3 regions of the Mesorhizobium sp. CA15 genome follow, and region 3 is predicted to be linked to each of the others. Evidence: riboswitches for the same ligand, from Rfam matches in the RefSeq annotation. Region 3 holds a riboswitch; each other region holds the start of a gene.
What was found. A riboswitch is a leader RNA that binds a small molecule or an ion and turns the genes downstream of it on or off. The one in region 3 is predicted to bind cobalamin.
Positions count from the first base shown of each region.

Region 1: linked by a shared signal. The riboswitch ahead of bluB (5,6-dimethylbenzimidazole synthase) and the one ahead of LB515_RS18795 (DUF1636 family protein) in region 3 are both predicted to bind cobalamin.
Region 2: linked by a shared signal. The riboswitch ahead of LB515_RS19910 (CbtB domain-containing protein) and the one ahead of LB515_RS18795 (DUF1636 family protein) in region 3 are both predicted to bind cobalamin.

Region 1 is NZ_JAIUHQ010000003.1:350,643-361,160, reverse strand. Features, by position in the region: gene LB515_RS08360 (exodeoxyribonuclease VII small subunit) at 1-217, opposite strand, end outside; gene LB515_RS08355 (histone deacetylase family protein) at 221-1,147, opposite strand; cobalamin riboswitch at 1,262-1,440, shown strand; gene bluB (5,6-dimethylbenzimidazole synthase) at 1,483-2,214, shown strand; gene LB515_RS08345 (hypothetical protein) at 2,215-3,198, opposite strand; gene LB515_RS08340 (TetR/AcrR family transcriptional regulator) at 3,330-3,923, opposite strand; gene LB515_RS08335 (MFS transporter) at 4,044-5,264, shown strand; gene ribB (3,4-dihydroxy-2-butanone-4-phosphate synthase) at 5,636-6,736, opposite strand; gene aroC (chorismate synthase) at 6,842-7,957, opposite strand; gene LB515_RS08320 (DUF1344 domain-containing protein) at 8,166-8,429, shown strand; gene LB515_RS08315 (histidine phosphatase family protein) at 8,619-9,206, opposite strand; gene fabI (enoyl-ACP reductase FabI) at 9,262-10,080, opposite strand; gene LB515_RS08305 (DnaJ C-terminal domain-containing protein) at 10,188-10,518, opposite strand, start outside.
Region 2 is NZ_JAIUHQ010000013.1:29,096-39,613, reverse strand. Features, by position in the region: gene LB515_RS19925 (dienelactone hydrolase family protein) at 1-426, shown strand, start outside; gene LB515_RS19920 (hypothetical protein) at 441-920, opposite strand; gene LB515_RS19915 (CbtA family protein) at 1,173-1,913, opposite strand; gene LB515_RS19910 (CbtB domain-containing protein) at 2,076-2,285, opposite strand; adenosylcobalamin (AdoCbl) riboswitch at 2,277-2,426, opposite strand; gene LB515_RS19905 (histidine phosphatase family protein) at 2,510-3,097, shown strand; gene LB515_RS19900 (hypothetical protein) at 3,754-4,122, opposite strand; gene LB515_RS19895 (PilZ domain-containing protein) at 4,476-4,748, shown strand; gene LB515_RS19890 (methyltransferase family protein) at 4,752-5,219, opposite strand; gene LB515_RS19885 (DUF6428 family protein) at 5,500-6,015, opposite strand; gene LB515_RS19880 (ArsR/SmtB family transcription factor) at 6,058-6,408, shown strand; gene LB515_RS19875 (aquaporin) at 6,458-7,150, shown strand; gene arsC (arsenate reductase (glutaredoxin)) at 7,147-7,560, shown strand; gene LB515_RS19865 (MFS transporter) at 7,561-8,748, shown strand; gene LB515_RS19860 (hypothetical protein) at 8,961-9,245, opposite strand; gene LB515_RS19855 (MAPEG family protein) at 9,327-9,740, opposite strand; gene LB515_RS19850 (SRPBCC family protein) at 9,799-10,284, opposite strand; gene LB515_RS19845 (ArsR/SmtB family transcription factor) at 10,281-10,518, opposite strand, start outside.
Region 3 is NZ_JAIUHQ010000011.1:161,316-171,833, forward strand. Features, by position in the region: gene cobG (precorrin-3B synthase) at 1-804, opposite strand, end outside; gene LB515_RS18785 (cobaltochelatase subunit CobN) at 801-4,358, opposite strand; gene cobW (cobalamin biosynthesis protein CobW) at 4,375-5,412, opposite strand; gene LB515_RS18795 (DUF1636 family protein) at 5,409-5,840, opposite strand; cobalamin riboswitch at 5,880-6,083, opposite strand; gene LB515_RS18800 (winged helix-turn-helix domain-containing protein) at 6,593-7,792, opposite strand; gene LB515_RS18805 (NADH-quinone oxidoreductase subunit A) at 8,127-8,492, shown strand; gene LB515_RS18810 (NuoB/complex I 20 kDa subunit family protein) at 8,483-9,064, shown strand; gene LB515_RS18815 (NADH-quinone oxidoreductase subunit C) at 9,069-9,671, shown strand; gene LB515_RS18820 (NADH-quinone oxidoreductase subunit D) at 9,680-10,518, shown strand, end outside.

The DNA.
Region 1 (10,518 bases), on a different contig from region 3:
TGCCGTCGCGCGACAGCCTGATCTTCTCGACCTTGTCCTCGGCGGCTTTCAGCAGCCGGTCGCAATGCGCCTTCAGCGCCTCGCCGCGCTCATAGATCTTGATCGACTGGTCGAGCGGGACGTCGCCGCGCTCAAGATCATCGACGATCTTCTCCAGCGCGTCGAGCGCCTGTTCGAAGCTCATCGCCTTGACGTCCTCATTGCCTTCCAATGCCATACCCTATCCCTTCATCAGCCGCCCGACATGGGCGGCGACTGAAAATGCCAGTCCCTGCAGATCGTAGCCGCCTTCCAGCAGGCTGACGAGCCTGTTGGAGCTATGGCGCCCGGCGCGTTCCATCAATTGCCCGGTCGCCCAGTCGAAATCGTCCTCGGTCAGGTTGATCTCGGCCAGCGGGTCGCGATGGTGCGCATCGAAGCCGGCGGAAATGATGATCAGGTCTGGCGCGAACGCGTCGATCGAGGGCAGCACGCGCGACAGGAAGGCGTCGCGGAAGAGATCGCTGCCGGTCTGCGGCGCCAGCGGCGCGTTGACGATGTTGCCGGCGCCGGTCTCGTTCTTCGCGCCGGTGCCCGGGTAAAGCGGCATCTGGTGCGTCGAGCAATAGAGCACCGATGGGTCGTCCCAGAAGATGTCTTGCGTGCCATTGCCGTGATGAACGTCCCAGTCGACGATGGCGACACGCTCGGCCTGGTGCTTCTTCTGCGCGTAACGGGCGGCGATCGCCGCCGTGTTGAACAGGCAGAAGCCCATTGCCGTGGTCTTTTCGGCATGATGTCCAGGCGGACGCGCGGCGACGAAGACGTTTGCCGCACGGCCCTCGAAGACGTCGTCCACCGCCGCGTTGGCACCGCCGATCGCGGTGATCACGGCCTGCCAGCTTTTCGGGCTGGCGCTGGTGTCGGCGTCGATCGACGCGATCCCGCTCTCAGGGATCGCCCCGCGCACGCGCTCGACGAAATCCTCCGGATGCGCATAGAGGATCGTTTTCTCGTCGCCTTCCGGCGCCTTGACGCGGTCGAGCGCCGAAAATGCCTCGTCGTCGAGCACGCGCTCGATGGCACGCAGGCGGTCGGGCCGCTCGGGATGGCCGGGCGGCGTGAGGTGTTCGAGGAAGATCGGGTGCGTATAGAGACGGGTGGCCATGGCGCCTAATCTAGGGGCCTATGCCCGCAATGACCATGTTTGGCAGCCGAATGGCTGGGGAAATCGCGTCTTGCCGTGTCGCTAACGCCATTGGCGCGGCCTAAGCTTCGCTGTAAGGTCGCATCGCTGCCAGGTGCCCGCGACGCGGGAGAATCGGGAACACGGTTGAACTCCGTGGCGTGCCCAACACTGTAAGGGGGACCGCGCCGGCACACGCCACTGTCGAAGACGGGAAGGCGCCGGATGCGGGACGATCCCGAGCCAGAAGACCGGCCCGGCAGACATGGTTTTCCGCTTGGTCAGGCGGGGGACTGCTTGTCGCAAGGGGAAAAGCGATGACGGCAGCAGCGATCGCCGCGAGCGGCGACGACTTTGACCAATTGGCGCGCGACGCGGTCTACCGGGCCATGTTCACCAGGCGCGACGTGCGCAGCCATTTCGTCCCCGACGATCTCGACGACAATGTGCTGGCGCGGCTCATCACCGCCGCGCATCACGCCCCGTCGGTCGGCTATATGCAGCCGTGGAATTTCATCGTCATCCGCGATGCCGAGCGGCGCAGACAAGTGCGCGACCTGTTCCTCGCCGCGCGCGAGCAGGAGTTGCCGGCGATCGAGGCGGAACGGCAGGCGCTCTACCGCAAGCTGAAACTCGAGGGCATTTGCGAAAGCGCGCTCAACCTGTGTATCACCTGCGATCGGCAGCGCTCGAAGGACTCGCCTCTCGGGCGTTGGCACAATCCGGAGATGGATCTCTACAGCACCGTCTGCGCGGTGCAGAATTTCTGGCTGGCGGCACGGGCCGAAGGTGTCGGCGTCGGCTGGGTGAGCATCATCGAGACCGAGGCACTGAAGCGGCTTCTCGCGATCCCGGAGCATGTCACGCCGATCGCCTATCTGTGCGTCGGCCGCGTCTCGGCCTTCGCGCCGAAGCCGGACCTCGAGGCGCATGGCTGGGGCAAGCGCCTGCCGCTGCCCGAACTGGTCATGAGCGAGACGTTTCGCGGCGCCGGCGAGGCGCCGCTTAAATCGGCAATCGCAAAGCTTGGCGGCCCATCAAAGCCATGATCAGGCGGCTCTCGGCGTATCCCAGCGCGAGCCGCCGCCGAAAGAGCCCAGCGCCTTGTCGCGCAGTTCCCTGAATTTGGACGAGGTCTCGGCGAGCCGCCGGTCCCATTCGGGATTGGGCGCCTGGCCTTCGATGGCTTCGAAATAGACCTGCATCAGCGAGGCGATGGCGAAGGGCTCGATGAAGGCTGCCTTGAAGGCCCAGGCGAAGACGATGGCCAGCACGAAGGCCCAGCCGGCAAGCTGGCCCGGCATGACCCACAGAATGGCGGCCGCGGGCGCCAGCATCAACAGGAAGATGACGAAGGACACGCCCCACATGATCGCCGCCAGCCAGACGGCGTTCTTGACCATGTGCTTGCCGTTCTGCGCGTAGAGCACGACGCCTTGCCTTGCCGTCTCGAAAGGCGAGCTCGAATTGATGCGGATGTTGTAGCCGAGGATGATCTCGTCGACATAGGTCAGCGACAGGCGGATCACCGTGTTGATGAAGCTGACGATGCCGCTCAAGCCCGGAACGGGCAGGAAGGCGGCGATGCCGCCGATCAGGCCGGTGATGGCGCGGATGGCGCCCTTGACCAGCTGGTCGACGACGAAAAGGATGTTGGCCTCGGCAAAACGCTGGGTGACCACTTCCTTCGCGTAGGCGATCTGGCCCTGGCCGTCGGGGACATCTTGGCCGTCGATCAGATGCACCATGACGGCGATATGGCCCGCTTTCAACACATAGAGGATGTATTCGCGTATCCAGTAGACAGCGATCGAGACGACGCCGAAGCCGACCACGCCACCCCACAGCGCGAAGGACATCGGGCCGTCGGGATCGGTGGAGATGTGGCCGACGCCGTAGCCGACGCTGGCGCCCGTACCGGTCGCCATGATGTAGGCGACCGTGATGCCAAAATAGACGATCATGCGAAAGACGATGAACGGCCATGTCCGCATCATGATCGACACGGATCTGGCGATGCTGAAGTCCCACATGGCCCCGACTCCCCTCACCTTCAGAGTTGGCGGTGGAGGATGCGCTCGCCCCGGCGATTGTCAATCGCGGCAGGGTTGCGCCGGCCCGAAACCGGTGCATAAGCCGGTGGCTTGATTACCCGAGCGTGCCGTCAAGGCTTCTTTCGCAAGCCTTCGAGCAACTGCTTGAAGGCCGTGATCGCTTTTTTCGAGGTCGCCTCGGGGTCCGTCGAATTGGCGATGCGCTGCGCGGCCTGGCTGCTGGCGCCATTGATCAGCCGTGAGGTCGTCTCGGGATCAAGCTCCGGAACGACCTCGCCCTCTTCCTGCAGCCTGGTCAGATGGTTGGTCATCGAGGCGGTGCAGGCGCTGGCATTCGGCCACTGCGCCGGATCGCCGAGCACCGCCGGGCCATCGCGGAACATGATGCGCTGGATTTCCGGCTCGAGCGCCATCTCGATATAGGTGGTGCATTCGTCGACGAAATGCTGCCAGCGGGTGGGCGCTTTCGAAGCCACCTCGTTCACCCGCACAGCCATTTCGCCGTCGATCTCCGCGATCACCGCCTGCAGCAGTCCCTTCTTGTCGCCGAAATGATGGTAGAGCGCGCCGCGCGTGAGGCCGGCCGACGCGGTGAAATCGTCCATCGAGGCCTCGGCATAGCCGATCGTGCCGAAAGCATGGCGAGCGGCCGCGATCAGCTTGGCGCGCGTCTCGGCGATCATCTCCTTGCGCGGTCTGTGCATGGTTCTGGCCCTACTCACATACGCCTCGTATGCCAATTGACATACGTGGCGTATGAACTATCTCACAGTCATACGCAGCGTATGTAATTTTAGTATGCACCGTTGTCGAGGAGCAGGATCATGCGAAACCCTTATTCGGACATCTTTCGGGCTCCCGGCACGAAAGGCTTCGCCGCGGCGGCTTTCATCGCGCGCTTGCCGATCGCCATGGCCCCGATCGGCATCGTGGCGATGCTGTCGCAGACACATGGCGAATACTGGCTGGCCGGCGCCGTCTCGGCGACCTATGCGCTGGTCAATGCTTTCCTGTCGCCGCAAGGGTCGCGGCTGGTGGACCGACGTGGCCAGACGGCGATCGCAGCACCCATGACGCTCGTCTCGGTGCTTTCCTTCGCGACATTGATCGTCGCGGCCAACCAGCACTGGCCTATCTGGACGTTGTTCAGCTCGGCGCTACTTGCCGCCGCCATGCCCAGCATCCCGGCGCTGGTCCGGGCGCGCTGGACCGAGATCTTCCGCGACCGGCCGGAGCTCAACACGGCGTTCGCCTTCGAATCGGCCGCCGACGAACTGGTCTATGTCGCCGGCGCCTCGCTGTCGGTGGGCTTGAGCGCCGCGCTGTTCCCGGAAGCCGGCATGGTGGTCAGCACATTGCTGCTTGCGCTCGGCTCGGCGGCATTCCTGCTGCAGCGCTCGTCCGAGCCGCCGGTCCGCCCGGCCGAACATGGCGCGGCCGGCTCGGCGATCCGGCTCCGGCCGGTGCAGATCATCACCTTCGCACTGATCTTCGTCGGCGCGACCTTCGCCACGACGGAAGTGACGACGGTGGCGATCACCAAAGAGCTTGGCCAACCTGAGGCGGCGAGCCTCGTCATCGGCGTCTATGCGCTGGGATCCTTCGTGCTGGGCATCATCGTCGGCGCGCTCAGCCTCAAGGCGCCGCTGCAGCGGCAATTGGCCCTTGCAGTCACCGTGATCGCGCTCACCACCTTGCCGCTCCTCTTCGTTGACACGGTGCCGACTCTGGCGCTGGCGGTGTTCGTCAGCGGCGTCGCGATCTCGCCGACCTTCATCACCGCCTTCGGCCTGATCGAGCGCCACGTGCCGCCGGCGATGCTCACCGAAGGCGTCACCTGGGTGACGACCGGCATCGGCATCGGCATGGCGCTGGGCTCCTTTGCCGCCGGCTGGATGGTCGACACCTTCGGTCCGCAGAACGGGTTCTGGGTTTCGGTCGCGGCCGGCGCCATCGCGCTGGCCACCGTGCTCGCCGGCCAATGCCGGCTGGCGACGGACGATTGCGAGGCGGATAGGGGCGAGGCGGTCGTCGCGGCGGAGTGACGGTTATTCGGCCGTCCGATCATTATCGCGGACGTTGGCGGTTGGCCGGAGCCTCCGCGACTTCGTCATCCACGGGCGGAGCGACGCGAAGCGGAGCGCAGACCCGAGGATCCATTCCGTGACTTCGACGCACCGCGACGGTGCAGAATTCTGCTCCTTAGCATTCTACAATCAACGTCACGGAATGGATCCTCGGGTCTACGCGCGTCGCTTCGCGTCGCTCCGCCCGTGGATGACGACATCGCGTAGGTCTCCGCCAATCGCCCGCGTCGCGCATGCTCCGGCCAATCGCCTCCGTCGCGGAGACTTCCGTCAATCAGCAAGGCCGGCGGGCTGCCGTACGGCCTCCGGTTCGTCAACCCTCCGACGGACTACAGAATCTCGGTCTTGGCGATGTGAATGCCAAATCCCTCGAGGCCGACATAGTGGCGCTCGCGCGAGGCGATCAGGTTGATCGAGGAGATACCCAGGTCCTTGAGAATCTGGGCGCCGAGACCGATCTCTCGCCATTCGTTCTCGCGGCGGCGGGCTTCTTCGTGGTCCTCGCGGTCGCCGCTCGCGGGCCGCTTGCGCTCCTGATGGGCGACGCCGACCGAGCCTTCACGCAGATAGACGATGACGCCGCGCCTGCGCTCGCCCATCGCCTTCATGATGCCGTCGAGCCGGTGGCTGGTGCCGAAGACGTCGGTGACGACATCTTCCGAGTGCAGTCGTACCGGCACCTCCTCGCCATCGCGGATGTCGCCGAAGACGACCGCGAGATGGTGCATGGAATCCCAAGGCAGCGTGTAGGTGAAGGCCTGCGCCTTGCCGCCGGGCGTGTCGATGTCGGAGCAGGCGACGCGTTCGACCAGCGTCTCCTTGCGCTGGCGATAGGCGATGAGGTCGGCGACCGAGACCTGCTTCAGCCCATGTTCCTCGGCGAAGGCCTGGACTTGCGGCCCGCGCTTGACCGTGCCGTCGTCATTGACCAGCTCAGAGATGACGCCGACCGGCGGCAGACCGGCGAGCTTGCAGAGATCGACCGCGGCCTCCGTATGGCCGGAGCGCATCAAGACGCCGCCTTCGCGCGCGATCAGCGGGAAGATGTGGCCGGGACGCACGAAATCCGACGGGCCGACATTGCCATTGGCAAGGTTGCGCACGGTGAGCGTGCGGTCGTCGGCGGAAATGCCTGTTGTCGTGCCGTGCTTGAAATCGACGCTGACCGTGAAGGCAGTGGTGTGCGCGGAATCATTGTCCGCCACCATCGGCGCGAGGTTCAGCCGCCTCGCGTCCTCGCGCAGCATCGGCGTGCAAACGATGCCGGAGGTGTTGCGCACGATGAAGGCCATCTTCTCCGGCGTGCAGTGGACGGCGGCGACGATCAGGTCGCCCTCGTTCTCGCGCCCGTCATCGTCCATGACAACGACGATCTCACCGCGCTCGAAAGCACGGATCGCTTCGACGATCTTCTTCTGGTCGTAGGGCATCGGCGCTCGCTTCGCTCGCAGGAATTAGGCAGCAGGCAGTAGGCAGTAGGCAGTAGGCAGTAGGCAGTAGAAGAAAGAAAATGGCTGTGTCGGGCGGTCTACTGCCTAATCCCTACTGCCTACTCCCCTCCCTGTCTGTCCTCTGTGCCGCAGATAATGATCGGCGATCGCGCAGGCAACCATGGCCTCGCCGATCGGCACGGCGCGGATGCCGACGCAAGGGTCGTGGCGGCCCTTGGTCATCACCTCGACATCCTTGCCGTCCTTGTTGATCGACTGGCGCGGGGTCAGGATCGAGGAGGTCGGCTTGACGGCGAAACGGGCCACAATCGCCTGTCCTGTCGAGATGCCGCCCAGTATGCCGCCGGCATTGTTGGACAGGAACACCGGCTTGCCGTCATTGCCCATGCGCATCTCGTCGGCGTTCTGTTCGCCGGTGATGCGGGCGGCCTCGAAACCATTGCCGATCTCGACGCCCTTGACGGCGTTGATCGACATCAGGCCGGAGGCGATGTCCTGGTCGAGCTTGGCGTAGATCGGCGCGCCGAGGCCGGGCGGCACGCCGTCGGCGACGATCTCGATCACCGCGCCGACCGAAGAGCCAGCCTTGCGGATGCCGTCGAGATAGGCGGTGAAGACCGGGACCGAGGCCGGATCCGGAGTGAAGAACGGGTTCTCGGCGTCGCCGACGAAATTCCAGTTCCAGTTGGCGCGGTCGATCGACTTTTCGCCCATCGAGACCAGCGCGCCGCGCACCACCATGCCGGGCACTATCCTGCGCGCCAGGGCGCCCGCCGCCACCCGCGCTGCCGTCTCACGCGCCGAGGAGCGGCCGCCGCCGCGGTGATCGCGCAGGCCGTATTTGACGTCGTAGGTGTAGTCGGCATGGCCCGGCCGATACTGGCGGGCGATCTCGCCATAGTCCTTGGAGCGCTGGTCGACATTCTCGATCAGCATCGACACCGGCGTGCCGGTGGTGATCATCGTCTCGCCGTCCTCGTCTAGGATGAAGCCGGACAGGATCTTCACCTCGTCCGGCTCGCGGCGCTGGGTGACGAAGCGCGACTGGCCGGGGCGGCGGCGGTCGAGCTCGGCCTGGATGTCCTCGCGCTTGAAGCGGATGCCGGGCGGGCAGCCGTCGACAACGCAGCCGAGCGCGGCGCCATGGCTTTCACCCCAGGTGGTGACTCGAAAGAGGTGGCCGAATGTGTTGTGCGACATGAGGATACGCCCTGCCCCGGCGAGGGAACCCGGTTAAGGCTGCCTTCTATTGGCGTTTTCCACAGTGGTCAAACGCTGATCGGGTGTGCATCAAACTGTGATGTGGCGGATTTAGTTTTGACACATTCGGTTGGTTTCTGCTCTCTTCCCATCCGCCGTTGAGGACCCGCCGCTGACAAGCTGGCGCAATGACCTAAAGAGGACGACGATGCGTACCCTGATTGGCGCGGTCTGCGCCATGTTGATGATTTCCACCGCCGCCGCGTTCGCCGGCCAAACCGAAGGCCTGATCAAGAAGGTCGACAAGGACACGCTGACGCTGACGCTCGACGACGGCAAGGCCTACAAGCTCAACGCCGAGACCGACATCGACTCGCTGAAGCCCGGCATGGACATCGTCATCGCCTATGACGTGACCAATGGCGAGAATGTCGTGACGGATATGCAGCTGCCCGACAGCGACCAGAATTAAATTAGGGTAGGCCGGCCTGCGAAGGCGGCTTCCGGTGCTTACGTACGGAAGTACGCTCCGCTCGGGCCTTCGCCGCCCGAAGCTCTCATGAGGGGTCTCCGCGCTACGAAGGCTACGGCCAGCGTAGGCCCGTTCTCGGAATCCAGCCTTCTCGACTCGGCCTGACCTGAATTGCCAGGGCGCGATTTGTTAAAGCCACTCCAAGCTCCGACCCTCCAGCCGCAGCAGACGGTCCTGGGGGATTTCGAGGCTGGCGGCTTCCTGTTTGGAAATGCCGGTGACGAAGCGGAAGAAGCAGCGCATGACGCCGCCATGAGTGACGCAGACAGTGGGCCGGTCGAGTGCATCGAACCATGGCTTCACCCGTTCCAGCAGCATCTCGTAGCTTTCCGCGCCCTCGCCCGGCGGCTGGAAATCCCACTTCGCTGCGCGGCGACTTTTGGTCGAACCCGGGACACGCTTTTCGAGTTCGGCAAAGGTGAAACCCTGCCAGTCGCCGAAGCTTAGCTCCACGAGGCGTGGATCGGTGCGGTAGGCGGAAGGATCGAGCCCCATCGCGGCGCGCATCAGCTCCATCGTCTCGCGCGTGCGCCGCATCGGGCTGGCGACAAAATCGAAATCCGCAGGATTTCCGATGAGTTCCGCCAACCGTCGGCCGTTTTGCGTCGCCTGCTCGCGGCCAAGTTCGTTGATATCGGTATCGGCCTGGCCCTGCAGGCGGCGCTCGGCATTCCACTCAGTCTGGCCGTGGCGCGCGATGTAGACGAGCGGATACATCAGGTCTTCCAAGGTCGGGCCAGGGCCTGGGACGAAGGATAGGCGGAGGTAAGGATCAGTCCTTGACAGTCGAGATATCCGGCGCGTCGACCGCCTTCATGCCAACGACATGGTAGCCGGAATCGACATGATGGACCTCGCCGGTCACGCCGCGCGACAGGTCCGACAGGAAATAGACGCCGGAATCGCCGACCTCTTCCTGGGTGACCGTCTGCTTCAGCGGCGAATTGTACTCGTTCCACTTCAGGATATAGCGGAAATCACCGATGCCGGAGGCGGCCAGCGTCTTGATCGGACCGGCCGAGATCGCGTTGACGCGGATCTTCTTGGCGCCGAGATCGACCGCGAGGTAGCGCACGCTTGCTTCCAGCGCCGCCTTGGCGACGCCCATGACGTTGTAATGCGGCATCACCTTTTCGGCGCCGTAATAGGTCAGCGTCAAAAGCGAGCCGCCATCGGTCATCAGCGGCTCGGCGCGCTTGGCGATGGTGGTGAAGGAATAGACCGAAATGTCCATGGTGCGCAGGAAATTGTCGCGCGTCGTCTCGACATAACGGCCGGTGAGCTCGTCCTTGTCGGAAAAGGCGATGGCGTGGACGAGGAAGTCGAGCTTGCCCCAGTGCTTGGCGATATCGGCAAAGACGGCATCGAGGCTTTCCGGGTCGGTGACGTCGCAATGGCCGGCGACATGCGCGTTGAGCTCGGCCGCGAGCGGCTCGACGCGCTTCTTGAAGGCCTCGCCCTGATAGGTCAGCGCGATTTCGGCGCCGTGATCTACGCAAGCCTTGGCGATGCCGAAAGCGATCGACCGATTGTTGGCGACGCCCAGGATCAGGCCCCGCTTACCGGCCATCAGGCCCTGTCCACCCGCCATGTGCAAGCTCTCCGCAAGAATATCCGCTTTGTGGAGAGCCTATCGCACAGGCACAAAACCCCTTCAAGCGCTCAAAAGACACTGCAACAGGAACAAAATTCCCTCAATCACCCTTTTCTGCGGCGCATCAGGGCCTCAAGCTCGGCATCGCCGCCCTCCGGCAGCATCAGCCGCACATGGGCATAGAGATCGCCATGGCCGCCGGCCTTTTCCGGCAGGCCCCTGCCCTTGAGGCGCAGCACCTTGTCCGAGCTCGACCATGCGGGCACGTTGACCGCGAGCTTGCCGGTCGGCGTCTCGACCGCCACTTTGGCGCCGAGCACCGCATCGGCCAGATCGACGGGAAGATCGACATGCAGGTCGCGGCCTTCGATGCGGTAGCGCGAATGGCGGCGGATGTGGATCTTGACCAGCGCATCGCCAGGCTGGCCTGGACCC
Region 2 (10,518 bases), on a different contig from region 3:
ACCATCTGCGACCGCGCCAGGGTGGCGCTCCTCCAGACTTCTCCAGACGCGGTGCTCGCTGGCCATTCCATGGGAGCTGGCGTGATCAGTGCCGTTTGGTCAGAACGAGTCGCTGCCGCCGGCATTGTGCTGCTGCATGGCCTTGCTGATATTCCCAGCAATGTTCGCCGACACATCCCGGTCGCGGTCCACGTCGCCGACCCAGATGCATTTGCTCAGCCGGAACAAGTTGCCGACTGGTCGGCGTCGGCGAAGCGCTGCCACGTCAGGGCAGAAATTTTCACCTATCCGGGGATCGGCCATTTCTACACCGATCAAGCGCTGCCGGATTACGATGCGTCCGCAGCCGAGCTGACATGGTTGCGCGTTCAGGCTTTCCTGAAAACGATCACACGCAAGACCGGGAGCGGTTCGGTGATTCCGTGAAACGCTGAACCGTTCTAAGCAGCGCCGGCTCGCGGAGCGGGTGAACGGAAAATCGACCATGCGGCGGCGCCGAGCGCCGCCACCATAGCGAGGATCACCGCAAGGCTCGGCAAGTGGAAGAAGATGTCGCGCCAGCGTGGCTCGACGACCGCGCCGGTGCTGAAGGCCTCGCCGCTGTACTGGCACAGGATCCACGACGCGCCGCTACGCACCATCTCGGCATCGATGTCCGAGATCAGCGTCTTCGCCTCGCGCCCGGCCGCGGGCATCATCGCCATATGGGCGAGCAGCGCCTTGGCGGTGGCGAGATAGGCGTGGCTGCATTCGTTGAACGGGCTTTCCTCGTCGCCGAGGCTGCCCGGCATCAGGCCCCAGAGGCAATAAGTGAATTGCAGATTGCCGTGATTGTAGAGCCGCCGGAAGGTCGGGTCGGTCGCGGTCTGGCGCTGGGCGAGGTCGAGGATCTCGCCGCGATAGCGCGCGATGACGGCCATCTGGCCGTGGGTCAGGCTGGGGATCTGGATGCCGGGAGGAGGCTGGGCCGAGGATCCGCCATGCGCCTGCGCGGATGTGGCGGCCAGAAATGCGAGCAGCGCCGCAACCGAGCAATTCCAGGAAAAGTGTGCGGCGGTTTTCCGTCCGGAATTGCGAGAAAAGGAAAGACCAAAGTGGCTCTGCGGTCGTACCGACCGTTGAGCCGCTTTGGCCGCCAGGGCGCAGAACCGTGGCGGCCAACGCATCGGATTTCAGGCGTAGCGGCGTGCCGGGCTGCGCTGGTCGCGCACCGCGACCACGCGTTCGGCAACCGCGCCGAAGCCGAGCCCGACGACGGTCCACAGCACCAGCTGGATGCCGAGCGAGGCGACGCGGAATTGCCACAGCACGGTCGCCGAGAAGTTCTCCGGCACTTCGTTGATGTCGGGCAGCGCCGCCTTCACCAGCGCGAAGACGACGAGGAAGGCGAGGCCCGCGACGATCGAGGCGTTCCAGGCGCCGAGCCGGTTCCACAGCCGCTGCGCCAGGCCGACCGCCGCCACCATCGCCGCGATCGAGACGACAATCATGATGAAGAACAGCTCGGTGCGGTAGCCGATCGTTTCGGCATTGCCGACTGCGGGCGGGCTGGCCGGGTATTTGAGGCCGGGGACCACGATCACGGCCAGGAAGCCGAGTGCCGCGATCAGCGCCGAGGTGCCGCGCGGACCGAGCGAGCCCAGACGGCCATGGGCATAGGCGAAGACCAGCGAGAACAGCCCGCCAAGCGCGGCGCCATAGACCAGCACGCCGGTTGCCAGGCCGATGCCGGCTTGCGTGGCGCGGCTGACCATCTCGGGCTCCGGCGCCTCGCCGGCGGCCGGGGCCTGCTGTTCCTCGAAGGCGATCGCCTTGTCGACCTGCGGCTCGCCATAGACGCGGGCGAAGGCGAACGCCAGAATCCCGGCGACCAGCCCGACAAGCATGCCGCGCAGCAAAAGTTTTCCAACCATGTCACCAATCCCTCCAAGCAATTCCAGGAAAAGTGCGTAGCGGTTTTCCGTCCGGAATTGCGTTAAGCCAACCAAGCAATTCCAGGAAAAGTGCGCAGCGGTTTTCCGTCCGGAATTGCGTTGGATCAGAATCGAAAGCGGGTTCAGCGATGCTGAACCGCTTTAGTGGCAGGGGAAGCCGAGCAGGTGGCGGCCGTCATGCACGAATTCGTGCACATAGGTGCCGCGAATCAGCGAGGTGGCGCCTTCTTCCGCGCCGACGAAATAGATCGCCAGCATCAAAAGCAGCCCGCCGAGGATGGCCCAGGGCAGAAGCTCGCGGACCGGAATCGCAACCGGGCCGTAGCTGGGGGCGAAGGTGGTGTCGGACATATTGACCTCCCTTGGGATACTGCGTCCCGTTGATCGAGTGCTGCGGAATAAGGCCTGACTTTCGGCTGGTGCCGATCACAGTGGCGCGACCGTGCCGGACTCGCACCGGCTTCCAATCCCGTATAGCATTAAGACACTTGTCAGTACTTCGTTCGCCTGTCAACGACATGTAATGGCGGCACGGCTTCGTGAGGCCTGTTTTTCGCTGTGCCACGGAGTTTTTCATGCTTGTCCGCCTGACGATGATCGCAAGCGGAGCGACGCCCGGGATGCGCAAGGGCCGCTTTCCGAACGATGAGCCGCCGGAGCCGCGCGCCCTCGATCGCGCCGGCGCGCTGGCCGCTTCGCTGCGTCGCGCCGACCGTATCTGGACAAGCCCGGCGCTGGCCGCGCGGCGGACGGCGGAGGCGCTCGGCCTTGACGCGACGGTCGAGCCGCTGCTTGCCGAGCAGGATTTCGCGCGCTGGGCCGGCAAAGGTTTCGAAGAGGTGCAGGCCGAGGATCCCGAAGGTATGGCGGCCTGGTTCGCCGGTACAGACGCGGCGCCCCATGGCGGTGAATCGCTCGCCGACGTCGCCCGGCGGGGTGCTGCGCTGATGGAGCGGCTGGCCGGCGAAAGCGGTCACACCGTCGCGGTGACGCATGCCATGCCGATCCGCGCCGCCATGGCGCATGTGCTCGGCGCGCCGCTTTCCTCGGTCTGGAAGATCGACATCGAGCCGCTGTCGCTCACCGAGTTCCGCAGCGACGGCCGCCGCTGGGTGCTGCGCGCGAGCGGCGTGGTCGCCGGCCGAACAGTCGGGGACTATTAGCCCCCGCGCGCGAACGGCACGATACGCAGCCAGCAGACGGTCAGGGAAACGGTCGACGCGACGGTGAGGCGGCGCCGATCCGGAGGCTAAAAGTCCGGTTTAACATCGGGTAATTTTATATCGGACTGATAGAACCAGCGTCTCGTCCACTCAAAGGGCCCCTCACAAATTGCCTTTAGCGGTCTATAATTCGGTGATTCAACCCAAATGTTACAGCGATACCACTGCCCGTCGCTTTTGAGCGTCTTGTCAAATTGAAAAACAATTGTCTGGACTCTGCCTATCGTGGCGTTGTAGAGGCGATGACAATTACTGTTAATCAGTGACCCATCTTCGTTTTTCGGCACGGCTTGCTTCGGGGGGATCCTCTTTGCGATCCACCGTCCGTAGGGTTTGTCTCGTGAATACTCCATGTCGGCGGTGTAGATCAGTTCCCGATGAACAAACTGGGCATGGTCACCAAATCTATGGAACCGGGATGTCATCTGAATAAGCGGAAGCTTAATGATCCGCTCATTCGCTTCCTGGAGGGGCGTGCATTCAGCATTCTGTTCTTCTGGACGTAAATTAGACCCTTGGGAGGCCACACATGTCACGGGAGGGCAGATCAGGCAGGCGGAAAGAACGGCAACACCAAAGATTCTGCTCATCACGTTCTACCGGTAGAGGTGTGGGTATCTGGCCTTCTCAGCCTGGCAATTGCTCCCTCTCTGAGCCGCTATAGCAAATGCTCTTTCATAGGTACGTATAGCCTTCTTGAACTTAGAGGACTTGGGCGTCAGGTGTTTGTCTATCCCATCGTACAAGAGGACAGGAACAGCTATCATAGCTTTTCCATCTTCATTTAGCCTCAGCGCCGGGCATTTTTTCATCACACCGACGAGGTTGCCGGCGATTGTAGCGGCCAAATTTAACTTGGTGTCGGGCAGTCCTGCCAGATACTCGATATTTGAGTTCGCGGCCCAAGCAGCCGAACACGCGAACGAAATTTCTACGAATGTCGCGAAAGCGAACCTAAGTTTCATTATCTCCACCCCCAGCTTTAATGAGCGAAGCACGTTTGAGCTCGTATTAGTAGCCGAAGACAAGCCATCGGGTTCCATATCCACAAGCGGGTTAGATTTTCGCGTCGCGCCCCCGATCATTGCCCCAATCGATAGATTGGAGCAGCTATGCTGCGCTGGTGCGCTCGTTCAACTCCGTCATGGTAACAACGAGCGCATCCAACAAGGCAACCGACGCTGCTTCGGGAAAGCTACAACAGCCGTCAGGCCCGACTGGCCTGGTCGTTTCAGCAATCGCTAACGGAACGGAAACGCCTCGTTGCTATCGTGCTTTCCCATGGCGAGGAGAGCCTTGCCTGAGGAGCCCGCCGGATATGGCCAATTTTCCCGAGATCGAACGCCGTCTTCATGCGCGCGAATTCGTGCTCAAGGAAGCCACGATCATCGCCGCCGGCGTCAGGATCGGCTGCTCGGTCAGAAATCAGCACGAGCAGGGCGCGGAATTGCGCGTCGGTGCCAATGTGGAGATTCCGGACCGCTTTCTGCTCGAGGTCCCGGCCGACGATACGGCCTATCGCGCTTTGGTGCGGTGGCGGCGCAACGACCGCGTCGGCGTGGCGCTCTACAGCAACGCGCCAAAGGACTGATGCTCAAAAATAGCGGCGCACGCTCGCCCTGTAGGCGCGGTAGGGTTCGCCGAACTTGCGTTCCAGATAGGCCTCCTCGCGCAGCACCACGCCGTAATGCAGGATGGGGAAGCTCGCGATGGTCGCGATGACGGCCCACCAGCTGTCAAAGAGCAGCCCGATTCCGAGAAGCAGTCCCATCAAGCCGACATAGAGCGGGTTGCGGGTGAAGCCGAACGGGCCGCCGGTGATGATCGCGGTGGTCGGCAGCGTCGGGTTCACATTGGTGCCGCCGCGCAACATCGTCGAGCGTCCCCAAGCGATGATCGCAACCGCCAGTACTGCCAGCACTACGCCGAGCACGATGGTCAGCGGGCGACCGCCGATCGCCAGCGGCCAGACATAGCGCAGCGCCAGCATCGCGATCAGCGCCACGAGAAAGAGCAGCGGCGGAAACACCACCACGCCCGGATTGTCCGCTTTGTCATCCATAGCCATCTTCATCGACCAGGCGCCATTGCCGCCACTATGCACGGACGCGCATCGTCCAGCAATTCGTGACTTGATCCTGCCTAGGCGATGTGCAGCCCGGCATATCGGGAACACAACCGTGGCGCGCGCGTTCACTATCGCCGATCGACAGGGATTGCGCGGATGAGCAAGACAGCCGTTTGGGTGGCGCTGATCGCCATCGTTCTCGTGGGCCTCTATTTGTTGCAGGCCAATGGCATGATCCGGTTCTGATCAGGGCGGCGCGTCACCATTAGCGGGCTCAACAGCAGCGACTCCCTCCGCACCCGCTCGCTGCCTTCTGTTCTTCCAGCCAGCGGTCGCGCGGCTTGCAGCTTGACGGCCGTGGCGACAGCTCGACCTCAACCGTCCCGCCAACAAGGCTCGGCTGGGCTGCCCGGTGCAGTTCGATGGGGCGCACGCCGTCGCTGACCTCGAAGGTCAGCTTCGCCGCCTGATCGAGAGCGACATGGTCCGAAACCTTGCGGATGATCGCGGCGAACTTGCCGGCTGGCATATGGACCGGTCCGCCTTGGTCCACGTCCCACAGCTGGACGAATATCTCCGACCATGATTCCGGATTCGCTTCGCAATCCAGCGCCGCGAACTGTCCCGCCTTCACCTCGGTGACGTGGTAGCCAGGCTTTACCGGCCGCCCGTCATAGCGGAACACCAGTGGCCTGTCCTTATGATCGGCCAGCGCCATCAGCAGATCGCCGATGGTCAGGTCGGAGGGATCCATAGGAGCGATGTTTTTCCGATTGTCAGAAGAGAGCATGTCGGCTATTCCTCATTTCAATATTTCAAGGATTGTTGAAACGTGGATGAACGTCAAGCCCTGACCGCCTTTGGCGCGCTGTCGCAGGAAACACGGCTGCGCCTGCTGCGGCTGCTGGTCGTTGCCGGTCCGGAAGGCATTGCCGCCGGCTCGCTCGCCGAGCAGGTCGAGGTCTCGCCGTCCAATGTCAGCTTCCACCTCAAAGAACTCGAGCGCGCCGGTCTTGTGACCGCGCGGCGCGATGCCCGCTCGATCGTCTACAGCGCCGAGTTCGACGCGCTGTCCGGATTGATCCGCTTCCTGATGGAGGACTGCTGCTCGGGCCGGCCGGAAATCTGCGCGCCGGCGCTTGCGGCATCTTGCTGCCAGCCGGGCGAGGAGAGCCGGCAATGACCGTCACGCCCGCTACCCAACTCCCCATTGTCCAATCCAGGGTCGACCGATGAACACTTTCGATCTGCCGCGCCGGTTCGCGGCTGAAGCTTTGGGCACCGGTCTGCTGGTGGCGACCGTCGTTGGCTCCGGCATCATGGCCGAGACGCTGACGCATGACACCGCGCTGGCGCTGCTTGGCAACACGCTAGCAACCGGCGCCATGCTGGTGGTGTTGGTCACCGTGCTCGGGCCGATCTCCGGCGCGCATCTCAATCCGGCCGTTTCGCTGGTGTTTTGTCTCAACCGGTCGCTGCCTGCTCGCGATCTCCCTGCCTATCTGTTCGCGCAGGTCGTCGGTGGAATCGCCGGCACGATCGCCGCGCATCTCATGTTCGCCCTGCCGGCGCTGGAGGTCGCGACGAAACTGCGTGCCGGGCCGGCGCAATGGTTCTCGGAAGTGGTCGCGACATTCGGCCTTGTCGCCGTCATTCTCGCTGGCCTTCGCTTCGAGCGGCGGGCCGTGCCGTGGCTGGTCGGGCTCTATATCACAGCGGCCTATTGGTTCACGGCATCCACTTCCTTCGCCAATCCCGCCGTCGCCGTGGCGCGCTCACTCACCAACACTTTTTCCGGCATCAGGCCGCTCGATCTGCCCGGCTTCGTCGTCGCCGAATTGCTCGGTGCCCTGACCGCGCTCGCGTTGATGGGCTGGCTGCTGCGGCCCGCGGCCATTCCACAACCCTTGAAAGCAGAGCCATGACGGTCACGATCTATCACAACCCCGACTGCGGCACCTCCCGCAACACGCTCGCCATGATCCGCGCCAGCGGCGAAGACCCTGTCGTGATCGAATACCTCAAGACGCCGCCGGGCCGCGAAAGGCTGCTCGAACTGATCGCCGCGATGGGGATTTCTGCGCGCGAGTTGTTGCGGGAGAAGGGCACGCCTTACGCCGAACTCGGCCTCGCCGATCCGAAATGGAGCGACGATGAGCTGATCGATTTCATGCTCGCCCATCCGATCCTCATCAACCGGCCCATCGTCGAGACGCCGAAAGGGACAAAACTGTGCCGGCCGTCGGAAGCGGTGCTGCCGCTGCTCGACAATCCGGTGCGGGAGTTCGTCAAGGAGGATGGCGAGAAGGTCGCCTATCCGCCAGGGCAAGCCTGATTGGAAGCCACCGCGCCCATCGTACACAACCGCCGCGTCCTCGTTACGGCTCTTGGCATCACGCAGATTCTCGCCTGGGGATCATCCTACTACCTGCCCGCGGTGCTTGCCGCGCCGATTGCTAGAGATACCGGTTGGTCGTTCGCGTCGGTCGTTGCCGGGCTATCCTGCGGGCTCCTGCTTGCCGGGCTGGTGTCCCCCGTCACCGGGCGGCTGATCCAGCGCCACGGTGGGCGGCCGGTGCTTGCCGCCAGCTCGTTGCTGCTGGCGGCCGCGCATTCGCTGTTGGCGACGGCGACCGACTATCCTCTTTATCTGGCTGCATGGCTGCTCATGGGCTTGGGCATGTCGAGCGGCCTCTACGATGCCGGCTTCGCCACACTCGGCCGCCTCTATGGACAGAGCGCGCGCGGCGCCATCACCAACCTGACGCTTTTCGGCGGCTTTGCCAGCACCGTCTGCTGGCCGATCAGCGCCTTCCTTGTCGAGCATGGCGGCTGGCGCACCGCCTGCCTTGCCTATGCCGCGATCCATTTGGCAATCTGCTTGCCGCTCCATCTGTGGATAATACCGTCGCCTCCGGCCGCCGCGCCTGCGCCGGTCAAAGACAGGTCGAAAGAGGCATCGGCCACCGGCAGAGCGCGGGCGCGCTTCATTCTGCTGGCCTCCATTCAGACCTTGGCCGCACTGGTCGCGTCCATGCTCTCCGTGCATCTGCTGACGCTGCTGCAATTGCGCGGCGCGAGCCTGGCAGCCGCCGTCGGACTTGGCGCGCTGATCGGCCCTTCACAAGTCGGCGCTAGGGTGGCGGAGCTGCTGATCGGCCGCAACCGGCACCATCCGATCTGGACGATGCTGACATCCGTAACGCTGCTTGCCGCCGGAATCTGGCTGCTGCTGACGAGCCAGACTTTCGTTGCTCTCGCCTTGATCCTTTATGGCGCGGGTAACGGCATCCATACGATCGCGCGCGGCGCGCTGCCGCTGGTGCTGTTCGATCCGCAGCAATACGCGGTGCTGATGGGCAAGCTCGCGACGCCCAGCCTCATCGTCCAGGCGGCGGCTCCGTCCGTAGGAGCGCTGCTTCTTGGCACGGGCGGCGCCAATTTTATCCTGACCACGCTGGCGCTCGCGGCAACGCTCAACGCGGGGCTGTGTATTTGCCTGCTTGCGAGCATGCGCCGCTGATCCTTGAAGCGGTTCATCGCCCCACGAAATCGCCGACCTGTCCTGGGCTTTCTCGCCGCTCCAGAGGGAACCCGCCACACATTTTTGACGCGACGGCAATCCGCGTGACGCTCGTCAGGCGATAAACGAATACCGCGCCCCGCAAAAAACCCGACCCGGCAATTGCCGGGCCGAATTCTCTTGATTGATTCACAGTCGCGAAGCGTCCCTGTTCAGTCGCGATGCTCCGGCATCGCCTTGAGCTGATCCTTCGTCCAGCTGGTGACTGCATGCACGTCGCCGTCCTCGTCGCGCATGAAATCGAGCTGGCTGGCTGTGACGGCCACCGGCTTGGCGCCGATGCCGAGAAAGCCGCCGACATCGATGACGACTTGGCTGCCGTGCAGGTGGTCGACCGAGCCGATCTTCTCGTCATCCGGGCCGTAGATGGTGGCGCCTTCGAGGATGTCGGGCGTCAGCTCGGCGTTGGTCAGTCTTACGTGGCTGGTGTGGTCCATGGCGCATCTCCTGTGGTTGTACAGGGATGAACCTCTGATCGGGGCGAGGGTTCCGCCGACGGAGCGAAAAGCGAGCGCTGCTCAGCGAAGCGCTGCCCAGCCCGTCACGAGGACGAGGACAAGCGTGACCACCGCTCCGGAGACATAGAGGATCGTCCTGACGCTGCCGCCCTTGGCGGCATTTCCGCCGCGCAGGTAGATGATCATGTGGACGAGACGTAGCGCCAAGTGAACCCAGACGAGCACGGCGAGCGTCACCGGCTCGACGCCAACCATCATCGCCAGCAACACGGGCACGACGAAGGGCCCGAGCGCCTCGACCGAGTTCATGTGGACGCGATCGATCCGGTAAAGAGAGTTGTCGTCGTCCGCCGGGATCACCGGCCCTGAAAGCTTGCCGGCAAAACCCTTGGACGAGCCTGAGTAGATCGCCAGCGCGACCGACTGGAGGCAGAGCGCAAGCACGCCGAGGGTGCTCAACCAATAGGCTTCCATTGTTTCCAGTGCTCCTCCGATCGCCACCATGCGGGCCATGCCCCCAGGGGTGCCGCTGTCAGGCCGCCCGGGAAAAAAGCGCCTGGAACCGCTGCAGGTAGAGCGGCCAGCCCTGATCGCCGTCGACTCCGCTGCGCACGCCTTCCCAGCCTTGGCCATGCCGTTCGATATGGCGGTGCTCGATTTCGACCCGGGTCCGGTTTTCCGCCTCGGCCGTGAAGCGGACCTCCCACTCGCTCGTCCTGGCGAGGTCGGTTTCGATCTGCCAACGCGGGCTGATGTCCCAGCTCAGAAGCAGCCGGTCGGGCGGATCGTAGGCCAGCACGCGGGCGAAGCGGCACTCTGAGCCATCGACGCCGCGGTCGTAGACGTGGCCGCCGACGCGCGGCTCGAAGATCGTTTCCGCGATCGGCACGGCAAGCAGATTGTGCTCGCGCGGCTTGAAGCTGCCGAAATCCTCGGTGAACACTTTGAAGGCGCGCGCGATCGGAGCCTCGACGACGACGGAATGCCTTACGGGAGCAGGTGCCGGTTGCTTGATCATGTCTCGTCCTTTGTCGGTTGCTCGATGGCCAGCTTGTAGGCCGCAAGCGTCTTCACCCAGAACTGGTCGATCTCCGCGCGAAACGCCGCGAGCCCGTCCGGATCGATCCGGTAAATGCGCTCCTTGCCGGAGCGCGTATCGGCCACCAGCCCGGCATCCTTGAGCACCTTCAGATGCTGCGAGACGGCCGGCCGCGTCACGGGCAGCGCATTGGCGAGCCCGCTGACCGAACTG
Region 3 (10,518 bases):
CTCCCCCTCAAGGGGGGAGATTGCCTTGTCACCGCGGCTTTCGCCAATCTCCAACGCTGAAAGTGGAGAGCCGGCGCGGGAACCGCCAATCTCCCCCCTTGTGGGGGAGATGTCCGGCAGGACAGAGGGGGGCGCGAAGGAATGCCAGCTGGCGAGAGAAGCCAACTGTCTCTCCGAAAGATCCCGGGTATGCGCCTCGCGATCTTTTTCGGCGACCATCCGAAGAGCCGCGACTGCAATGTCGCGCGCGCCATCAGCATCGACCGTCGCGAGCGGCTTCGCACTCCGCCCGTCGCCGGCAATCGACACGCTCCACCAGATGCCCGCCGCAGCCTGCACCGCCTTCAGCCTTACATCGGCCGTCACGGCATCCATCGTCAGCTGTCCGCCGCCATCGACAACCACGGACACCTTCGGCCCCAGCCTTGCCGTCAGCCCAACCTCTTCAATCGCGGCCCGTATGTGCTCCGCCAGTGGACGCGGGTCGGCAATCTCCTGCGGATCGATCCCCGCCAGCGGCCCCGTCTCGACCGGCACTCCGGTGCGCACCGCGATGCCCAGCGCATCCACTTCGTCCGCCAGCAACCGGGCGCTTTCGGCCGTCAGTCCGCGGATCTGCAGGCTGCTGCGCGCCGTCACCTCCATGATGCCGTTGCCGTGGCGCAAGGCGGATTCGCCGAGTCCGATCAGCGACTTGGGCGAAATTCCTCCAGCGACTGGGTTGAGCCGCACCAGCAGCCCGTCGCCGGTCTGCATCGGCGCGCTTAGAGCAGGGCAAGCGCCACGGCGCGAAAACGCGTTCATGCCGCCACTCCACCTGCCTGGGCCTCGGCAATCAAGGCCGCGAGGTCGTCGTCGATGGAGTTGCGCAGCGGGTGCCACAGGCCGCGCCGACGGGCGGCGAGGAACCGTTCGGCGATGACTTTGGCAGCCGCCGGATTCTCGCGCAGCAGGAAGGCACGGACGTCCGGATCGCCAACATAGGCGTCGTGAACGGCCTCGATCAGCGCGCCCGAAATGGCATGGGTAGTCTCCGCGAAGCCGACCAGACGGTCGACCGTCTCGGCGAATTCAGAGGCGCCGCGCGGGCCGTGGCGCATCTGGCCGGCGATGAAGCGCGGGTTGACTGCGCGGGCGCGGACCACGCGCGATACCGCTTCGCCGACCGAACGCGGCTTCGGCTTTTTCGGGTCGGTCGTGTCGAGCACGATGACGTCGGCATTCCTGCCAAGTGCTGCAAGGGCGGCCGAAAAGCCGCCGATGAAGGCGACGTCGGCCGAGCCTTCAAGGATGTCGCGGCCCGGATCGTCGCCGGTGTGGACGAGGAGATCAGCTTCGGCGATCCGGCCTTCGAAAGCGCCGGGCGCCGAGATCGCTTCGCCTTCGGCGCCGCCATAGGCGTGCGAGGTGGCGTCGAGATAGGCACGGCCGATCTCTTCGCGCGCGCCCCATTCGCCGCGCGACAGCAAGTCCTCGACGCCGGCGCCATAAGTTCCCGGTGAGGTGCCGAAAATGCGCGGGCTGATCTTCCCCTGAGCGCGCGTCGCTGCGGCGAGCGGGTTCTCGGTATCGTCCTCGTCGCGGCTGGCGACGGCATTGGCAGCGGCGTCGATCAACGCGATCTGGGTCGGGAACATGTCGCGGAACAGGCCGGAGATGCGCCAGGTGACGTCGACGCGCGGGCGGCCGAGCGTGGCCGGCGGCAGCACCTCGATGCCGGTGACGCGGCCGGTGGCGGCATCCCATTGCGGCCGGCAGCCCATCAGCGCCAGACCTTGCGCGATCTCCTCGCCGCCGGTGCGCAACGAGGCAGAACCCCAGAGGTCGATGACCAGCGAGCGCGGCCAGTCGCCATGGCTTTGCATATAGCTGCGCACCACTTCCTCCGCCGCCGCCTGGCCGAGGTCATAGGCGGTTGGCGTCGGCATTGTGCGCGGATCGGAGGTGAACAGGTTGCGGCCGGTGGGGAGCACATCGGAGCGACCGCGCGCCGGGGCGCCGGCAGGGCCGGCCTTGATGTGGCAGCCATCGAGCGCGGCGAGCAGGTTGGATTTTTCGGCCGCCGCGCTTTGCCGGCGCAGCGGGTCGGCTTCGTCTTCCGGCGCGCGGCCATAGACATGCAGCCCGTCCTTGACGGCGAAATCCTTGAGGTCGCAGAGCCAGGCGTCGATGCGGCGCAGCGCTTCGTCAGGAGCGTCTGTGCCGGCAACGCCGGCTTCGGACGCAAGGCCAGTTTTTTGCGCCGTCTCGACAATCAATTTGGCCAGACGGTCACGGCGGCGGCGGTCGAGGCCGTCGGCCTGCGCGTATTCGTCGACCAACCGCTCGAGTTTCTGTTGCGCCTCGTCTAGGCCGGCGCCGCTCAGCGGCGGCGGCAGATGGCCGAGGGTGACGGCCGAAATGCGGCGCTTGGCCTGCGCCGCCTCGCCCGGATTGGAGACGATGAATGGATAGATGACCGGCAGCGATCCGGTGACGATCTCCGGGAAGCAGGTTCCGGAGAGGGCCACCGTCTTGCCCGGCAGCCATTCGAGCGTGCCATGCGCGCCGACATGGATGATGGCATGCACGCCGAGCGATTTTTGCAGCCACAGGCCGAAGGCGATCAGCTCGTGGCGCGGGGGCAGCGTCGGGTCGTGATAGTCGGCGCGGCGGTCGGCCGAGCGGCCGCGGTCGGGGGCCAGCGCCACGGTGACGTTGCCGAATGTCGCGGCGCGGAAGGGGAAGGTTGTTTCACCCGCTAGCTGCCAAGGCTGGCGTTCTGTCGCGCCCCCCTCTGTCCTGCCGGACATCTCCCCCTCTAGGGGGGAGATTGGCAGTTCGGGCGCCGGCGCTCCACCTACAACACTGCCGATTGGCGAAAGCGGTGGCGACAGATCAATCTCCCCCCCTGCGGGGGAGATGTCCGGCAGGACAGAGGGGGGTGCCTCGCGCGAACCTATCCCTTTTGCCTTGCCCCACGCGGCCTCTACTGCATCGCGCGCTTCCCTCGGGAGTTCGACCGAAAAGGCGGAGTAGTCCCCTAAGGAGAGGCCAAGCCCACCAACCTCCAGCGCATCGAGCAAGGCCCGCGGCGATTGCGGAATCCCTTCAACCGCGTAGCCTTGTTCCTTCAGGTCCTGCAGCATGACGAGCACGCTCGACGGCACATCAAGCCCAACGGCGTAACCGGTTCGCCCTGGCGCGCTCGGATAATCCGGGATCAGGATCGCCAGCTTGCGCTCGGCCCGCTCCATCCGCTGCAGGCGGATGAACGCCGCGATCCGCTTGGCAACTTGCGCCACGCGGTCCGCCTCGGGCCGGTTGGCGAAGGCTCGGAAGGCCAGCGCCGGATCGGTCTCGACCTCGCCCTTGAAGGAGATGGCGCCGGCCAGGATGCGGCCGTCGAGCTCGGGCAGGACGACATGCATGGCAAGGTCGGCAGGCGCCAGGCCGCGCTGGTTCTTTTCCCAGACCTCGCGCCTGGTGGTGGCGACGATGACCTGGAACACCGGTACGCCCGCGCGGTCGAACAGGGTTTCGGCGCCGGGTTCCGCGCCGGAGGCGAAGGCGGTGGCGGTGACGATGGCGGCGGGGTTCAGGGAGGTGAGGGCGGTTTCGACGAAGGCCAGGGATGCCGCGTCTTTGAGGCTGGACACGAAGATCGGCACGGGGGTGAGCCCTTGCAGCTTCAACGCCTCCACGAGAACGTCGATCGGTGCCACGTCGGCGGCAAGCAGCATCGAGCGGTAGAAGAGGATGGGGATGACGGCGAAATTGTAGGCGTCGAGTTCCGCCTTTAAAAGGTTCGGCTTCTCGACGACACCAACTCCCGGCTGATAATATCCCGCCTTCGGCACGCTGACCGGTTCGGCCACGGCCGCATCCGACCCGGCGAGCCTTGCCAGCCTTTGCACCAGCGCGCGCATATTGGCCGGGCCGCCTTCGCGGAAATAGCCGAGCAGGGCGTTGAGCTCGGCGCGCGGCAGGGTCGAGCCTTCGACCAGCCGCAGGTCCTCGTCATGGCTTTCGCCGGGCAGCAATGCCAGCTTGATGCCGCGTTCGCGCGCCACTGCGGCGAGCTGGTCACAGCCATAGCGCCACCAGTCATAGCCGCCGAGGATGCGGACGAGGATGACCCTGGCGTGGCGGGCGACGCTGTCGATCCACAGGTCCACCGACATCGGGTGGCGAAGGTCACGCAGCGCCGCAAGCCGCATTGAGGGCAGCCGCGCCGCATCCGCCTTCCAGGCGGTGGCCAGGCCGGCGAGGTCGCTGTCGGTGAAGGACAGCGCCACCACATCCGCAGGCGTCTGCCTGAGGTCGATCGGCTCGGCGAGATCGTCGAGCGATGCGGATGTGGTGGCGAGGATGTGCATCGCGGTCCGGATTGCCTCAGCCGGCGAGGATACGCTCGATCGCCGGGCGGTTCAGCCCCTTGAGGCCGATGACAACGAGCCGCGAGCGGCGGTCGTCCTCAGCCGTCCAGGCGCGGTCGTAATAGTGGTTGACGCGCGGGCCGACGGCCTGCAGCAGGAGCCGCATCGGCTTGCCGCCGACCTCGACGAAGCCTTTGACGCGCAGCACGTTTTCCTGCTCGGCGGCAAGGGCGACGCGCTTGGCCAGCTCGTCGGGATTGGCGATCGACGGGATGTCGATGACGAAGGAATCGAAATCGTCGTGCTCGTGGTCGAGCTCGTCGTCGTGATGGGTCTTGCGGTTCTCGATGTCGTCCTCGACGGCGAGACCGAGGCCGAGCAGCACCGAGGGATCGACCTTGCCCTGCGACGTCGGCACGACTTTCACGGCGCGCGCCACATGCTCGCCGATGACGGCGTTGGCGCGCTCAGAGCCCGCCGCATCCATCAAATCGCTCTTCGACAGGATGATCAGGTCGGCGCAGGCGATCTGGTCCTCGAACACCTCCTCGACCGGATCGTCATGGTCGAGCGAATCGTCCGCGGCACGCTGCGCCTTCAGCGCGTCCATGTCGGAAGCGACGCGGCCGTCGGCCAGCGCCGGGCCGTCGACCACGGCGATGACGCCGTCGACGGTGACGCGGCTCTTCACGGTCGGCCACTGGAAGGCTTGCACCAAGGGCTTCGGCAGAGCGAGACCGGAGGTCTCGATCAGGATGTGGTCGACCTTCGGCGTGCGGGACAGGATCTGGTCGAGCGCCGGCACGAAATCGTCGGCGACGGTGCAGCAGATGCAGCCATTGGCGAGCTCGACGATGTTTTCCTCCGGGCAGGTGTCGACGCCGCAGCCCTTCAGGATCTCGCCATCGATGCCGACATCGCCGAACTCGTTGACGATGATCGCCAGCCGCTTGCCCTTGGCGTTTTCGAGCAGGTTGCGGATCAGCGTCGTCTTGCCGGCGCCGAGAAAGCCGGTGACGACGGTGCAGGGCACGCGGGAAACGGATGCGTTCATGGTCGGTCCTTCAGCATGTCGAGGGGAGGGATGCGGGCAACCAGGCCGCGCTTGAGAGAATCGGGCCGGCCGCGCCAGGGGATGAGGCCATCGGTCGAGGTGGCGAAGAGCTTTGCGCCGGCGACGAGATCGGCGCCGCTGGTCGTGTTCAGATCGCCGAAGACGTAGCTCCAGCAGCCGTCGCGCAGCAGCGCGGCGCTTAGCCGGCGCTTGCAGTTGCCGAGGCATTCGACGGTACGGATGTCGATCTTTTCGCCGCAAGCAGCCCGACGCGTGTCTTCGGCAAGCAGCGCGCCGGCGCGCGGATGCGCATCCGACCCGGTCTCGTCGCGGCAGGATGAGCAGACGATGACGGTGACGCCAGCCAAAGCATCGGGCTCGGACGGAATGTCCGCACTGTTTGCCGGGAAACTGCCGTTGCGATCCAAAACCATGCTCCTTGCCCGGAAAACCCGCCGGGCATTCGGATACTTAAAGTCTCAGACGGCAGGTCTCCTGGCTCGCGGGTCGTCACCCTGAATGCCGCCTTCCCGGGAACATCCCAGTGGTTTTCGGCAGAGGCTCGTCGCTTACAGTTGCGGGGACAGCCGCGGATTTGGGTGTTGGCCCGCACCGCATTCCCTCTTGGCTCCTCCCTTTGCCGGGAGAAGACCGTCTGGGTCAGGATTTAGAGGGTTCAGGGGGCTGGAGTCAACGACTGGCTTAGTACCAGCCTTTTGGCGGCTTTATGGGTTTGAGGTATGGACCCACAAGTTTGCGAGGCGGTGAGGCCACGGGCGCCATACTTAACGAACAGCCGTGCTGGCAAACCGGTTCCCACATCAAGACGAAGCGATTGGCGTCGAACTTCGGCTCATGAACTATTATATAGCGCTGCCCTACCGGCAATAAGCCACAGGCGCCTGCGATCTGCTTGTCGATCGTTCCAAACTCCAACCACCGCAGAAGAAGCGCCGTCACTTCTTTTGGCTGCATACCGGGTGCAATGTGGCCGCCACAGAAAATGACTGGACGCGTGACCTCTACCCATTCCTCTCGGTAAGCACCTGTCGCATATGATGGCGACGCTAAGGTCAGGTAGGCCAAGACCAGACATATCGAGCGCCTGAAAACCATCGCAACCGATCCTAACCACAGTTGGGATGTTCTATTTTTGTTCACTCTCCCTGTCAACGCGCAGCTACGACACCGCGATGTCGGCCAGCGCCGGCCCGAGGTCGCCGGCCGGCGTCACTTCGATCGCCTCCAGGCCGAGCCAGCCCTGCATCTGCTTCAACTCGTCGAAGAGCTGGGCGGCCGTTTCGGGCGGGGCGCCGGCCTCGGCGTAGGCGGCGTGGACGCGCAAGATGCTGGCCGGGCGGTCAGCTTTCAGATCGACGCGGGCGACGATCCGGTCGCCGAGCAGGAAGGGCAGCACGTAGTAGCCATATTGGCGTTTCTCGGCCGGCGTGTAGATCTCGATGCGGTAGCGGAAATCGAAGAGTTTCTCCGTCCTGGTGCGTTCGAAGACGACGGGATCGAAAGGGGCGAGCAGGGCGCGCGCTTCTATCCGGCGCGGGAAACGGGCGTCCTTGTGGAGATAGGCGGTCTTGTCCCAACCTTCGACCTTCACCGGCAGCAATTCGCCGGCTTCGACCAGTTCCTCGATGCGATCCTTCGTGTCGCCCGGCGCGAGACGAAAATAGTCGCGCAGGTCGCCATAGGTGGCGATGCCATGGGCGCGGGCGGAAATGCGCAGCAACTCGCGATGCGCGTCCTCGACCGAGGGAATGGGAAGGTCGAGCACCGCCTGCGGCAAAACGCGCTCGGGCAGGTCGTAATAGCGTTCGAAGCCGCGGCGGTAGGCCGTGGTGATGCGCCCGGCCCAGAACAGCCATTCGAAAGCGTGCTTGGCCTCGCTCCAGCCCCACCAGCCGCCATTGCCCTTGTGGCCTTCGATGTCGGACGCGGCGATCGGACCGCGATCGGCGACCTCTCTATATATCTCGTCGATCATTTCCTTGCGTTCACGACCCCATTTCGCCAGGCCGAGATACATCTCGTCGCCCTGCTCGGCGCGCTGCATGCGCCAGCGCATCAAAGGATAGGTCTCGACGGGCAGGAACGATGCCTCATGCGCCCAGTATTCGAAAACGGCGCGCTTGCGGGTGACCGCGGCATTGTCGAGCAGCGTAAGCGGGTAGGGGCCGAGGCGCGAATAGAGCGGCATGTAATGCGCGCGCACCACCGCGCTCACGGAATCGATCTGCAGAAGGCCGGTTCGCGAAAGTACCCGCGCAAGGTGGCGGCGATCCGGAACACCACTGGGCCTAGGGTCGTTGAACCCTTGCGCGCCGAGCGCGACGCGCCTCGCCATGGCCAGCGAAATCTTGTCCTTCATCAGGTGTCCTTGCCCCGATCGTCCGTTGGATTTTTAGCCGGTGATTCCTGTCATGCTAGCAGGCAAATGGCGGTAGATATGTCAGGAGAGAAAACTGGAGTAAAAACTGAAGGAAATCAAACAGGAGCGGATCGGACCAGTTTCTTCCGATAAGGCGTCCAGAGCCGCGATTTGAACAACGTTTGACTTGCGTCACCGAAACCGCTGCGCTAACCCTCGCCGCGTTGCAGCATGGGCCCCTTAAAACGGTTCAGCGGTTAATCTGTCACGCTTCCGCATTAGAGTTCGTTGCTGTAATCAAAATGAACTGCCCCCGCCGAAGGAAAGTCGCCGCATGAGCGCACTCCTAAGTTCGTACCTGCCTATCGTGCTGTTCATCGCCGTGGCGATGATCGTCGGTCTGGCGCTCATCATCGCTCCGTTCCTTGTGGCCTACCGCAATCCCGACCCGGAAAAGCTTTCCGCCTATGAATGCGGGTTCAACTCGTTCGACGACGCCCGCATGAAGTTCGACATCCGCTTCTACCTGGTGTCGATCCTGTTCATCATCTTCGATCTCGAGGTCGCCTTCCTGTTCCCGTGGGCGGTGTCCTTCTCGAAGCTTGGCATGCTCGGCTTCTGGTCGATGATGGTGTTCCTGGCGGTGTTGACCATCGGCTTTGCCTATGAATGGAAAAAAGGAGCGCTGGAATGGGATTGAACGACAGTTCAGGCACCCTCGTCGCGCCGAAGTCCAAGGGCATCATCGACCCCAACACCGGCAGGCCGGTGGGGGAGGACGATCCCTTCTTCCTCGAAATCAACAATGAGCTGGCCGACAAGGGTTTTCTCGTCACCTCGACCGAGGCGCTGATCACCTGGGCGCGCAGCGGCTCGCTGATGTTCATGACCTTCGGCCTCGCCTGCTGCGCGGTCGAGATGATCCACACCTCGATGCCGCGCTATGACTCGGAGCGTTTCGGCGTCGCGCCGCGCGCGTCGCCGCGCCAGTCCGACATTATGATCGTCGCCGGCACGCTGACCAACAAGATGGCGCCGGCGCTGCGCAAGGTCTACGACCAGATGCCGGAGCCGCGCTACGTCATCTCGATGGGCTCCTGCGCCAATGGCGGCGGCTACTACCACTATTCCTATTCGGTGGTGCGCGGCTGCGACCGCGTCGTGCCGGTCGACATTTATGTGCCCGGCTGCCCGCCGAGCGCGGAGGCGCTGCTCTACGGCATTCTCCTTCTGCAGAAGAAGATCCGCCGCACCGGCACGATCGAACGGTGAGCCGATGACCCTGGCGTTGAACGAACTCTCCACCTATCTCGGCGAGAAGCTCTCCGGCCGCATCGGCGAAGCCGTGCTTGCCTATGGTGAGCTCACGGTTTCGGTTGAACCGGGCAACCTGATCGAGGTCGCGACCTTCCTGCGCGACGATCCGCGCTGCCAGTTCATCTCGATCATCGATGTCTGCGGAGCGGACTACCCGTCGCGCGCCAGGCGCTTCGACGTCGTCTATCACCTATTGTCGCCGAAGCAGAATGTCCGCATCAGGCTCAAGGTCCAGGCCGACGAGGAGACGCTGGTGCCGTCGCTGACCGGCGTCTATCCGGGTGCCGACTGGTTCGAGCGCGAGACCTACGACCTTTACGGCGTGCTGTTCTCGGGCCATCCGGACCTGCGCCGCATTCTCACCGACTATGGTTTCGAGGGGCATCCGCTGCGCAAGGATTTCCCGCTGACCGGTTTCGTCGAGGTGCGCTACGACGACGAGGCCAAGCGGGTGATCTACGAGCCGGTGGAATTGAAGCAGGAATTCAGAAATTTCGACTTCTTGAGCCCGTGGGAAGGAACGGATTACGTGCTTCCCGGGGATGAGAAGGCGAAACAGTAGGGCGACCCATGGCTGAAACCTCCGTCCGCAACTTCAACATCAACTTCGGCCCGCAGCATCCTGCGGCGCATGGCGTTTTGCGCCTGGTGCTGGAGCTGGACGGCGAGGTGGTCGACCGCGTCGATCCGCATATCGGTCTGCTGCATCGCGGCACCGAGAAGCTGATCGAGGCCAAGACCTATCTGCAGGCCGTGCCCTATCTCGACCGGCTCGACTATTGCGCGCCGATGAACCAGGAGCATGCCTTTGCGCTCGCGGCCGAGCGCCTGCTCGGCATCGAGGTGCCGAAGCGCGGTCAGCTGATCCGCGTGCTCTATTCCGAGATGGGCCGCATCATGTCGCACATCTTGAATGTGACGACGCAGGCCATGGACGTCGGCGCGCTGACGCCGCCGCTTTGGGGCTTCGTCGAACGCGAAAAGCTAATGGTGTTTTACGAGCGCGCCTCGGGTTCGCGCATGCATGCGGCCTATTTCCGGCCGGGCGGCGTTCACCAGGACCTGCCGCAGAAGCTCGTCGAGGACATCGGCAAGTGGATCGACCCGTTCCTGAAGTCGATCGACGATCTCGACGCGCTCTTGACCGGCAACCGCATCTTCAAGCAGCGCAATGTCGATATCGGCACGGTGTCGCTGGCCGACGCCTGGGCGTGGGGCTTTTCTGGCGTGATGGTGCGCGGCTCGGGCGCCGCCTGGGACCTGCGCAAATCGCAGCCCTATGAATGCTATTCCGAGATGGATTTCGACATCCCGATCGGCAAGAACGGCGACTGCTACGACCGTTACCTTGTGCGCATGGAAGAGATGCGCCAGTCGGCGAAGATCATGCGCCAGTGCGTCGATCTGCT